Regions from separate parts of the Streptomyces sp. NPDC057950 genome, predicted to be linked through region 1. Evidence: riboswitches for the same ligand, from Rfam matches in the RefSeq annotation. Region 1 holds a riboswitch; each other region holds the start of a gene.
What was found. Region 1 has a riboswitch for S-adenosylmethionine ahead of ACFVTC_RS17695 (putative leader peptide). Riboswitches for the same ligand answer to the same signal wherever they lie in the genome.
Positions count from the first base shown of each region.

Region 1 (3,267 bases):
CCGGACGGTCCGAGGACGACGGTGACCTCACCGGGCCGTACGGTCAACTTCACGCCGTCCAGCACACGTTGGGTCCCGTACCACTTGTGCACGTCATGGACCTCGACCGCCGCGGGCCGGACGTCGGACTGCTCCCTCACCTCGGCGGTCACCGGGCCGCCTCCTTCCGGACACGGTCCCGCAGGTCGCGCAGACCGGTACGGATCCTCTGCAGCGGGGTGGGTGGCAGGGTGCGCAGCGCGCCCCGCGAGTAGTACCGCTCGACGTAGAACTGGACGACCGACACCAGGCTCGTGAGGATCAGGTACCAGACGGTGGCGACCAGCAGCAGCGGAACGATGTCGCCGGGATAGGTGCTGCCCATGCTCTGCACCGAGCCGAACAGGTCGAGCAGGGAGACGTAGAAGACCAGCGAGGTGCCCTTGATCAGACCGATCAACTGGTTGACGTAGTTGGGCGTGATGGAGCGCAGGGCCTGCGGGAACACGATCCTCGTGAACTGGTAGCCCTTCGGCAGACCCAGCGCGGAGGCCGCCTCGTGCTGGCCCTGGTCGACGGAGAGGATGCCGCCGCGTACCACTTCGGCCGCGTACGCCGCTTCGTTGAGGCTCAGACCGACGACCGCGACGGCCATGTCGGTGGCGAGCCGGGACTCGTCGAACGTGAGGAAGGCGGGGCCGAACGGCACGCCGAGGCTCAGCGTCCGGTAGAGCGCGGAGAAGTTGTAGAGGAAGAGCAGGACGACGATCAGCGGCACCGACCGGAACAACCAGATGTAGACCCAGCTCACGGCACGCAGCACCGGACTCCGGGAGAGCCGTGCGAGCGCGAGCAGGATGCCGCCGAGCAGTCCCGACACGGCGCTGTAGAAGGTCACTTCGAGGGTGATGAGCAGGCCGTCGAGGATCGTGGGACGCAGGAACCAGTACTGGAACCTGTCCCACTGGAAGAACGGGTTGGTGGCCAGGCCGTGGACGACCTGCGCGACCAGGACCAGTACGACCGCCGAGACGAACCAGCGGCCGGGCCGGCGAAGCGGCAGCACCCGCTGCGCCGCGTACGGCCTCGGTTCGGCCACGGGAGCGGGAGGTGGTTCCGCCGTGCCCAACGGCACGGCGGAGCGGAGGGATTCACTCATGGAGGGCTCCTGGCGGCTCGGACTCCCCCGGCACGGCCCGTACGACGAGATGACGGGCACGCGCACGGGGGAACGAACCCGATGCGGGGACGAGGAGGGGGAGACCACCGGAAGTCGGCCGGTTCGACGGCGGCACACGGTGGTTCGGAGATCACAGACCCCGCGGTCGGACACCGAGGATCAAGGACCGGGGGTTCAGGGAACGGGAATTCAGCGACCGGGGTTCAGCGGCCGGCGGCCGGCGAAGGGGTGCGTCAGCCCTGACAGAGACAGCGGGCGCGGGGAGAGGGACAACACCCTGCCGTACGGGCGCCGCCGCCGTGGGCGAGGTGCCGCGCGGGGCGACGGTTCATGAGCACGCGGTCGCGGCCGTGGGACCGCGAGGCGGTCTTCCCCCGGGCTGCGTACATCGCGGTCACCGTCACCGTTCCGGCCCGTGGGCCCTCGTGCCGACCGGAGTTGTTCCGGTCCGATGCGGCGTAAGTTAGGCACGGCCCCGAACGGATGTCAACGCTCGGCAGCCCGGATGACCACGTGGTGAGACCGCGCGGGCGCCTTCTTGACGGGCCCACGGAGCGGGCCGAGACTGACGGGGACGGTCACGATTGTCAGCGCCCTTCGCACGGTTCCTTCCGTGCCGAGCGGTTGATCGGCCCCGGCCCGCTGACAGGCAACCCTTCCACCGCGACGGGGTGCCCCGGGTGACGACCGGGTCCCGCCGGAGCGGCGGGGCAAGCGTGGTCTCGCCTCTCGCGAGCCCCGGACACGGGAGCGACGGGAATGACCGGAAAGGGCACGAACGGTCTGACCAGGCGCCTGCACATCGATCTGCTGCGGGTCTCCAGCGCCTACTAGTCCACGGTCCGGACGGTACGTCAGCGCAGTCACTCCGTTTCCGCCGCTGCCGCCCCCGGGTGGCGGGGCTTCGCCGTCCCCTGGAGAGTCATGCCCGAGACAGTCTCGCTCAGTCCGACCGCCGCCGCCTCCCACCCCTGCCCCTCGGCCTCACCCGCTGCGGGGTCGCTCGTCGCCGCGCCTCCTCGGGTTGCGGCCCCCTCGCGTGGACACCGCATCCGCAGTCGCATCGGTGTCGGTCCGGCCGGCGGCTTCTATCCCGCGCCGCACCGCTATCAGCTGTACCTCTCCGAGGGCTGTCCGCGCTCGCTGCGCGTCTCGATCACCCTCGGGCTGCTGGGGCTGCGCGACTCGGTCACCAGCACGCTCCTGACGGGGCCCTCCGGGACACCGGACGCCCGCGCCGCGCTGCGGGCCGCGTACGAGGCGACCTGGCACCACTACGACGGTCCGCTCACCGCGCCGGCGCTGTGCGACCGCTGGAGCGGACGAGTCGTCAGCAATCACACCCCCGACATCCTGCGCGACCTCGGTGAGCTTCCGGGCCGCCGCGGTGGCAACGGACTCCCCCGGCTGCACCCACCGTTCCTCGCCGCGGACATCGACACCTTCCGTGTCTTCCTGGACCGGAACCTCGCTCCGGTCGCCGGGTCGACGGCGCGGTCCGCCGCACTCGACTCGCTGGATCGGCAACTCGCCGCCCACGAGCATGCGTTGGGCGACGAGTTGACGGCCGCCGACGTCGACCTGTGGGTGGCCCTCACCACCCTCGGCACGGAGGACGTCCTCTCCCCCTACGGCCGTCTGCGGGACTACGTCCACCGGCTGAGCGCCCGTCCGGCCTTCCGCCAAGCGGTACGCCGGGTCTGACGGGCCGTCGGGCGTCTCCCCGGACGGCCGGGCCCGCGCCCACGGCAAGGCCGCGGCGGACAGCCCCCGGCCACTCGGGGGTCGTCCGCCGTTTCGTCCTCGGCCCGCCGGCCAGGAGGCGCCGGCGGGAACCGTACGACATCGGCCGCCGTGTCCGACGGACCATGGAGCAGGGTCACCACCTGCCGCCGCGCCGACGGCGGGCGGTGATCCGTCGGCTCAGCCCTTGACGCGGGTGAACACGAGTGTGCCGACGACGGTGGTCAGTCCGCGGAGCATGCCCATCTGGTTCCAGCCCATGTCGAACTGGTCGCGGTCGACGGTGAACTCCGTCGCGAGGGTGACGTCTTCGGCGCTCGCCGCGGTGACCCGGGCGACGACGGGCTGCGGCCGGGTGACGCCGC
Region 1 covers NZ_JBHVPP010000009.1:294,103-297,369, reverse strand. The annotation lists gene ACFVTC_RS17705 (amino acid ABC transporter ATP-binding protein) at 1-152, opposite strand, end outside; gene ACFVTC_RS17700 (amino acid ABC transporter permease) at 149-1,138, opposite strand; SAM riboswitch class IV at 1,736-1,882, shown strand; gene ACFVTC_RS17695 (putative leader peptide) at 1,919-1,993, shown strand; gene ACFVTC_RS17690 (cell envelope biogenesis protein OmpA) at 2,084-2,863, shown strand; gene ACFVTC_RS17685 (YceI family protein) at 3,083-3,267, opposite strand, start outside.

Region 2 (3,267 bases), on a different contig from region 1:
TCCACCTGTCGATCAACTCGATCACCTGGTTCGTCCGGATCGCGTTCTTCGTCGTGCCGGTGCTCGTCTTCATCGCCACCAAGCGGATCTGCCTCGGCCTCCAGCGCCGCGACAAGGACAAGGTGCTGCACGGCCGCGAGTCGGGCATCATCAAGCGCCTGCCGCACGGTGAGTTCATCGAGGTGCACGAGCCGCTCGGCCAGGAGGCCCTGCACACGCTCACCGCGCACGAGCAGTACCAGCCCGCCGAGATCGGTCCGGTGGTCGACGAGAACGGTGTCGAGCGCAAGGTGAACGGCGCGCAGCGACTGCGTGCCAAGCTCAGCAAGGGCTTCTACGGGGAGAACAGCCAGATCCCCAAGCCCACGGTCGAGGAGTACGAGGAGATCACGAGCGGCCACGGCCACCACTGATCCTCCGGCCGGTCCTCACCGGTCCCACTGATCGCCACGGCAGGAGCCCCCGTCCCTTGGACGGGGGCTCTTCGCCGTGCCCGGGCTGGATAGGGTGGACCCTGCTTGTACCTGTCTACGAACCCAGGAGCGGCATATGAGTGCTGTGACCCCCGCTGGAGGCGACATCGCGGCGGGCCGTTCCTGGCCCACCGTGCTGAACGGCCTGCTCGACGGCCGGGACCAGAGCGCGGACGACACGGCCTGGGCGATGGACCGGATCATGAGCGGCGAGGCGACGGACGCGCAGATCGCCGGCTTCGTGGTGGCGCTGCGGGCCAAGGGCGAGACGGTCGAGGAGATCACCGGTCTGGTCCGCACGATGTACGAGCACGCCAAGGTGATCGAGGTGCCCGGGGAGACCGTCGACATCGTCGGTACGGGCGGTGACGGCGCGAAGACGGTGAACATCTCCACGATGTCGTCGATCGTGGTGGCCGGGACGGGTACGAAGGTCGTCAAGCACGGCAACCGGGCCGCGTCGTCGGCGTCCGGTGCCTCGGACGTCCTGGGAAAGCTCGGCGTCAATCTGGAGCTGACCCCGAAGCGGGTGGCCGAGGTGGCCGAGGAGGCCGGGATCACCTTCTGCTTCGCGGTGAAGTTCCATCCGGCGCTGCGTCATGTGGCGGCGGCGCGCGGGCAGCTGGGCATCCGGACGGTTTTCAACTTCCTCGGCCCGCTGACCAACCCGGCGCGGGTGAGGGCGCAGGCGGTGGGTGTCGCCGACGCCCGGATGGCGCCGATCATGGCCGGTGTCTTCGCCGAGCGCGGCAACTCCTCGCTGGTCTTCCGCGGTGACGACGGGCTGGACGAGCTGACCACCACGGCGACGTCGAAGGTCTGGGTCGTGCGGGACGGCAAGGTGACCGAGGAACGGTTCGATCCGCGGGACGTCGGCCTCGATCTCGTGCCCGTGGAGGCCCTGCGGGGTGCCGACGCCTCGTACAACGCGGAGGTCGCCCGCCGTGTCCTGGACGGCGAGAGGGGGCCCGTACGGGACGCCGTGGTCCTGAACGCGGCGGCGGCGCTGGTGGCGTTGTCCCCGACGGACGCGTCACTCGTGGACCAGCTCGGCGCCGCGATGGTGAAGACGGCTCGGGCCATCGACTCCGGGGCGGCGCGCGCCGCGCTGGACCGCTGGGTGGCGGCGACCAACGCGTAGCCCATCGGTGCGGCGGCCCCCGCCGTACCTGGGGGCTGCCGCCCCAGACCCGCGCTCCGGCCGCGAGGGCCTTGTCCCCGAACGCCGGGTGGGCTGAACTCCCAAGCCCGCCCGGCGTTCGGGACGGGTAGGGGCGGCGGGAGCGCGTACCGCTATGTGGACGCCGGGGTTGCGGCCGGAAGATCGTGTGGCAGGATGCGGTATCAGGTCATGAGCGACAGCCATCAGGCCCCGGCCGGCTGTCCGGCAACCCTCCGTCCGTGGCGGGGTGCCCCGGGTGAAGACCAGGCCGTAGGCAGCGAGGTCTGCGGCAAGCGCGGACCCCTCGAGAATCCCAGGGGTCCTGGTCGTTCGAGGGAGCCTTCTGTGAGCAAGCGAATGCGCTAGGGCGTAGAGCCCCGCCGCCGCACACCCTTTTTCAGTTTTCACCCTCACCTGCGCCGGGCCGCGCGCGCGTACCTCCGTACGCCCCCGCCCGCGCGGTGCTCCCGCCTGCCTCTCACAGGAGTGCGCCATGTCTGTCTCCACCGCTGCCGCCGACCAGTCCGTATGTGCCCCGCTGCCCGTTCTGGGCCGTGATGTGACCGTCCCGCTCGTCACCGGCGGCGAGGTCACCTACGCCGCCCTGGACTACGCCGCCAGCGCCCCGGCCCTCCAGCGCGTCTGGGACGACGTCGCCGCGTACGCCCCGTACTACGGCAGCGTGCACCGCGGAGCCGGCTACCTCTCGCAGCTGTCCACCGACCTCTTCGAGAACGCCCGCAGGACCGTCGCGGAGTTCCTTGGCTGCCGCGAGGACGACCAGGTCGTCTTCACCCGGTCGACGACCGACTCGCTCAATCTGCTCGCCGCCGCCCTCCCGGCCGACTGCCAGGTCTTCGTGTTCGAGACCGAGCACCACGCCTCGCTGCTGCCCTGGCAGGACGCCCGGGTCAGCTACCTCGACGCGCCCCGCACCCCGGGGCAGGCCGTCGCGGTCCTGGAGCGTGCCCTCGCCGACCGCGACCCCCGCGGACCCGCCCTCGTCTGCGTCACCGGCGCCTCCAACGTCACCGGCGAGCTGTGGCCGGTGCGCGAGCTCGCCGCCACCGCGCACGCCCACGGCGCCCGGATCGTCCTGGACGCCGCCCAGCTCGCCCCCCACCACCCGGTGTCCGTCGGCGATCTCGACGTCGACTGGGTCGCGTTCTCCGGGCACAAGCTGTACGCGCCCTTCGGCTCAGGTGTCCTCGCCGGCCGCTCCGACTGGCTGCGCGACGCCGATCCCTACCTCGCCGGCGGCGGTGCCAGCCGCAAGGTCGCCCGGCGCGCGGACGGCGGTGTCGACGTCGAGTGGCACGACGGCGCGGCACGGCACGAGGCCGGGTCTCCCAACGTCATCGGCGCCTACTCCATCGCCTCCGCCTGCAAGGCGCTCACCGAGGAGGGCTTCGACCGGATCGTCGCCCGCGAGCGGCACCTGATCCGCACGGTGCGGGAAGGTCTCGCCGAGGTGCCCGCCGTGCGCGTGCTCTCCCTGTTCGGCGACGACGCGCCCCGGGTCGGCGTCATCTCGTTCGTCGTCGAGGGCTGGAACAGCTCGCACTTCGCGGCGGCGCTCTCCGCCGAGTACGGCATCGGGGTGCGCGACGGCCTCTTCTGCGCGCACCCGCT
Region 2 covers NZ_JBHVPP010000002.1:141,204-144,470, forward strand. The annotation lists gene ACFVTC_RS04840 (cytochrome bc complex cytochrome b subunit) at 1-413, shown strand, start outside; gene trpD (anthranilate phosphoribosyltransferase) at 550-1,614, shown strand; SAM riboswitch class IV at 1,821-1,937, shown strand; gene ACFVTC_RS04850 (aminotransferase class V-fold PLP-dependent enzyme) at 2,129-3,267, shown strand, end outside.
Region 2: another riboswitch for S-adenosylmethionine. It lies ahead of ACFVTC_RS04850 (aminotransferase class V-fold PLP-dependent enzyme); the one in region 1 lies ahead of ACFVTC_RS17695 (putative leader peptide).

Region 3 (3,267 bases), on a different contig from region 1:
TCAAACGTTCCCGTCGGCCGGATGCGACGAAAGACACGGACCGCGGGGCGGTGGGGCCGGTGGCGCCGTCCCTCACCCCCTCACCAGGGACGCGGTTCACGCGGCCCTGCGTTTGACGTACTCGGAGATTTCGGCCATCGGGGGGCGTTCCTCCGTGTCCACCGAGTACGTGCGCGGCTCGAAACCGTCCTCGCCCCGCTCGAACTGGGTGAGGGACGGCCGGATGAGGTGACCGCGGGCCAGCCGGAGCTGCGCCGTGCGGTAGATCGCGGCGGACATCCGGCCCAGCGCCTGCCCGTCCTGGTGGCGGTGCTTGCGCTCGCCCACGTCGACCTGGGCGAGCGCGTCGAGGCCCACCAGGTGCAGGGCGTCGACGAGCATGCCCAGTTCGACGCCGTACCCGACGGGGAAGGGGAGCTGTTCGAGCAGCGAGCGGCGGGCCGCGTACTCACCGCCGAGCGGCTGGACGAACCCGGCCAGCTGCGGCCAGTGCATGTTCAGCAGCGGGCGGGCCATGAGTTCCGTGACGCGGCCGCCCTGCCCCGCGGCGCCGGCCAGCGGACGGTCGTACATCCCCTTGACGAGGTCCACGCCCGGCTCGGTGAGCAGCGGGCCCACGATCCCGGAGACGAAGTCCGACGAGAAATCCCTCAGGTCCGCGTCGATGAAACAGACGATGTCCCCGCTCGTCACCAGGAGCGACCGCCACAGGACCTCGCCCTTGCCGGGCACGGCCGGGATACGGGGCAATATCTCGTCCCGGTGCACGACCCGCGCGCCCGCCGCGGCCGCCACCTCCGAGGTGCGGTCGGTCGAGCCCGAGTCGACGACGACGATCTCGTCGACGAGGGACACCCGGCGCATCAGGTCCTCGCGGATGACGGCGACGATCTCGCCGACCGTCTCCTGCTCGTTCAGCGCGGGCAGCACGACGCTCACGGTGGAGCCCGACGCGCGCTTGGCGGACATGATTCCGTGGAGCGGGCGATCGGACACGGACCAGGAGCGCGTACTCAGCCAGCGCTCGACTTCCTTCAGCACAGTCTGCGGCTCCTCACTGTCTGATCACCCGATGTCTCACGGTGTGACCCATCTCGCGGTTCGGACGACTATCTCAACTGTCCTGGCCTTCGGTTACAGTCTTGAACAACGCGGATGACCATCGCATGTCGTAGATCATCCCGGACAGCAGACCAACAACCGAATACCGCTCATCCAGAGGGGCAGAGGGATACGGCCCGATGAAGCCCCGGCAACCCTCCAGCCGGTCTCGTACCGATCATCGCCGATCGCGTCGCGGGGCTCCCGGCTCGGGAAGGTGCCAAATCCGTCTCACGGCGAAGTGCGTCGTGAGGAAGATGAGGAGAAAGGGCCTCGCCTCCATGGCTGCGCAGACTGTCGCAAGCACTCCGGACGCCGCGACCTCAGCGAACCCGTCCGCTTCCACCGTTTCCTCCGCTTCCGCCGGCTCCGTCGATCTGGGTCCCGCCGCGGCGCTCTCCTGCCGCGAGTGCGGCCACCGCGTGCCGCTCGGCCCGGTCTTCGCCTGCGAGGAGTGTTTCGGACCGCTCGAGATCGCCTACGACTTCTCGGCCTACGACACCGAAGAGCTCCGGGCGCGCATCGAGGCGGGCCCCGCGAACATCTGGCGTTACGCGCCGCTGCTCCCCGTCCCGGCCGACGTCGCCGACAAGCCGAACATCAACCCGGGCTGGACCAGGCTCGTCAAGGCCGACAACCTCGCCCGCGAGCTCGGCGTCGACCCCGGCAGGCTCTTCGTCAAGGACGACTCCGGCAACCCGACGCACTCCTTCAAGGACCGCGTCGTCGCCCAGGCCATCGAGGCCGCCCGTGCCTTCGGCTTCACCACCCTCTCCTGCTCCTCGACCGGCAACCTCGCCGGCGCGGTGGGTGCCGCCGCCGCCCGCGCCGGCTTCCGCTCCTGCGTGTTCATCCCGCACGACCTGGAGCAGGGCAAGGTCGTCATGGCCGCCGTCTACGGCGGAGAGCTCGTCGGCATCGAGGGCAACTACGACGACGTGAACCGCTTCTGCTCCGAGCTGATCGGCGACCCGGCCGGTGAGGGCTGGGGCTTCGTCAACGTCAACCTGCGGCCGTACTACGCGGAGGGGTCCAAGACCCTCGCGTACGAGATCTGTGAGCAGCTCGGCTGGCGGCTGCCCGACCAGCTCGTCGTGCCGATCGCCTCCGGTTCCCAGCTGACCAAGGTCGACAAGGGGCTGCAGGAGCTGATCAAGCTCGGCCTCGTCGAGGACAAGCCCTACAAGATCTTCGGCGCGCAGGCCGAGGGCTGCTCACCGGTGTCCGTCGCCTACAAGGCCGGCCACGACGTCGTCCGGCCCCAGAAGCCGAACACCATCGCCAAGTCGCTGGCCATCGGCAACCCCGCCGACGGCCCGTACGTGCTGGACATCGCGCGGCGGACGGGCGGGGCGGTGGAGGACGTGAACGACGAGCAGGTGGTCGACGCGATCAAGCTGCTGGCGCGTACCGAGGGCATCTTCGCCGAGACGGCCGGCGGTGTGACGGTGGGTGTGGCCAAGAAACTGATCGAGAACGGGCTGCTCGACCCGACGCTCACCACGGTCGTGCTGAACACCGGTGACGGCCTCAAGACGCTGGACGCGGTGGCCGGCACGGGGCTGACCGCGACCATCCGTCCCAGCCTGGACTCCTTCCGCGAGGCCGGCCTCGCGTAGCCGCCCGGCCGGGGAGGCCGTTCCCCGGCCGCGGGCCCGCGGGGGCCGGCCGCGCGGTTCCGCGCGCCCCCGCCGGGCCGCTTCCAGCCGTACGCCACCATCCGACCGGGAGGTCACCGCATGAGCGTCAACGTCCGCATCCCCACCATCCTGCGCACCTACACCGGTGGCCGGTCCGAGGTGACCGCCGAGGGAGGGACCCTCGGCGAGGTGATCTCCGACCTGGAGAAGAACCACTCGGGCATCGCCGCGCGCGTGCTGGACGACGAGGGCAAGCTGCGCCGGTTCGTCAACGTGTACGTCAACGACGACGACGTCCGCTTCGAGCAGGGCCTGGAGACGGCGACGCCGGACGGCGCGGGCGTGTCGATCATCCCGGCCGTCGCCGGAGGCTGACGGGCGATTACCCACAGTGAGATCATTACCGTGGGTAATGCCAATCACCGAGAGTTCATCGAATTGCCCCCTCCGCGAGAGAAGCGGAGGGGGCAATTCTGTATGGTTGAGCGGGGTAGAGTTGGGGAACACGCCGCCTTATCCATGCCGG
Region 3 covers NZ_JBHVPP010000019.1:77,779-81,045, reverse strand. The annotation lists gene ACFVTC_RS28695 (glucosyl-3-phosphoglycerate synthase) at 97-1,041, opposite strand; SAM riboswitch class I at 1,209-1,365, shown strand; gene thrC (threonine synthase) at 1,383-2,720, shown strand; gene ACFVTC_RS28685 (MoaD/ThiS family protein) at 2,841-3,116, shown strand.
Region 3: another riboswitch for S-adenosylmethionine. It lies ahead of thrC (threonine synthase); the one in region 1 lies ahead of ACFVTC_RS17695 (putative leader peptide).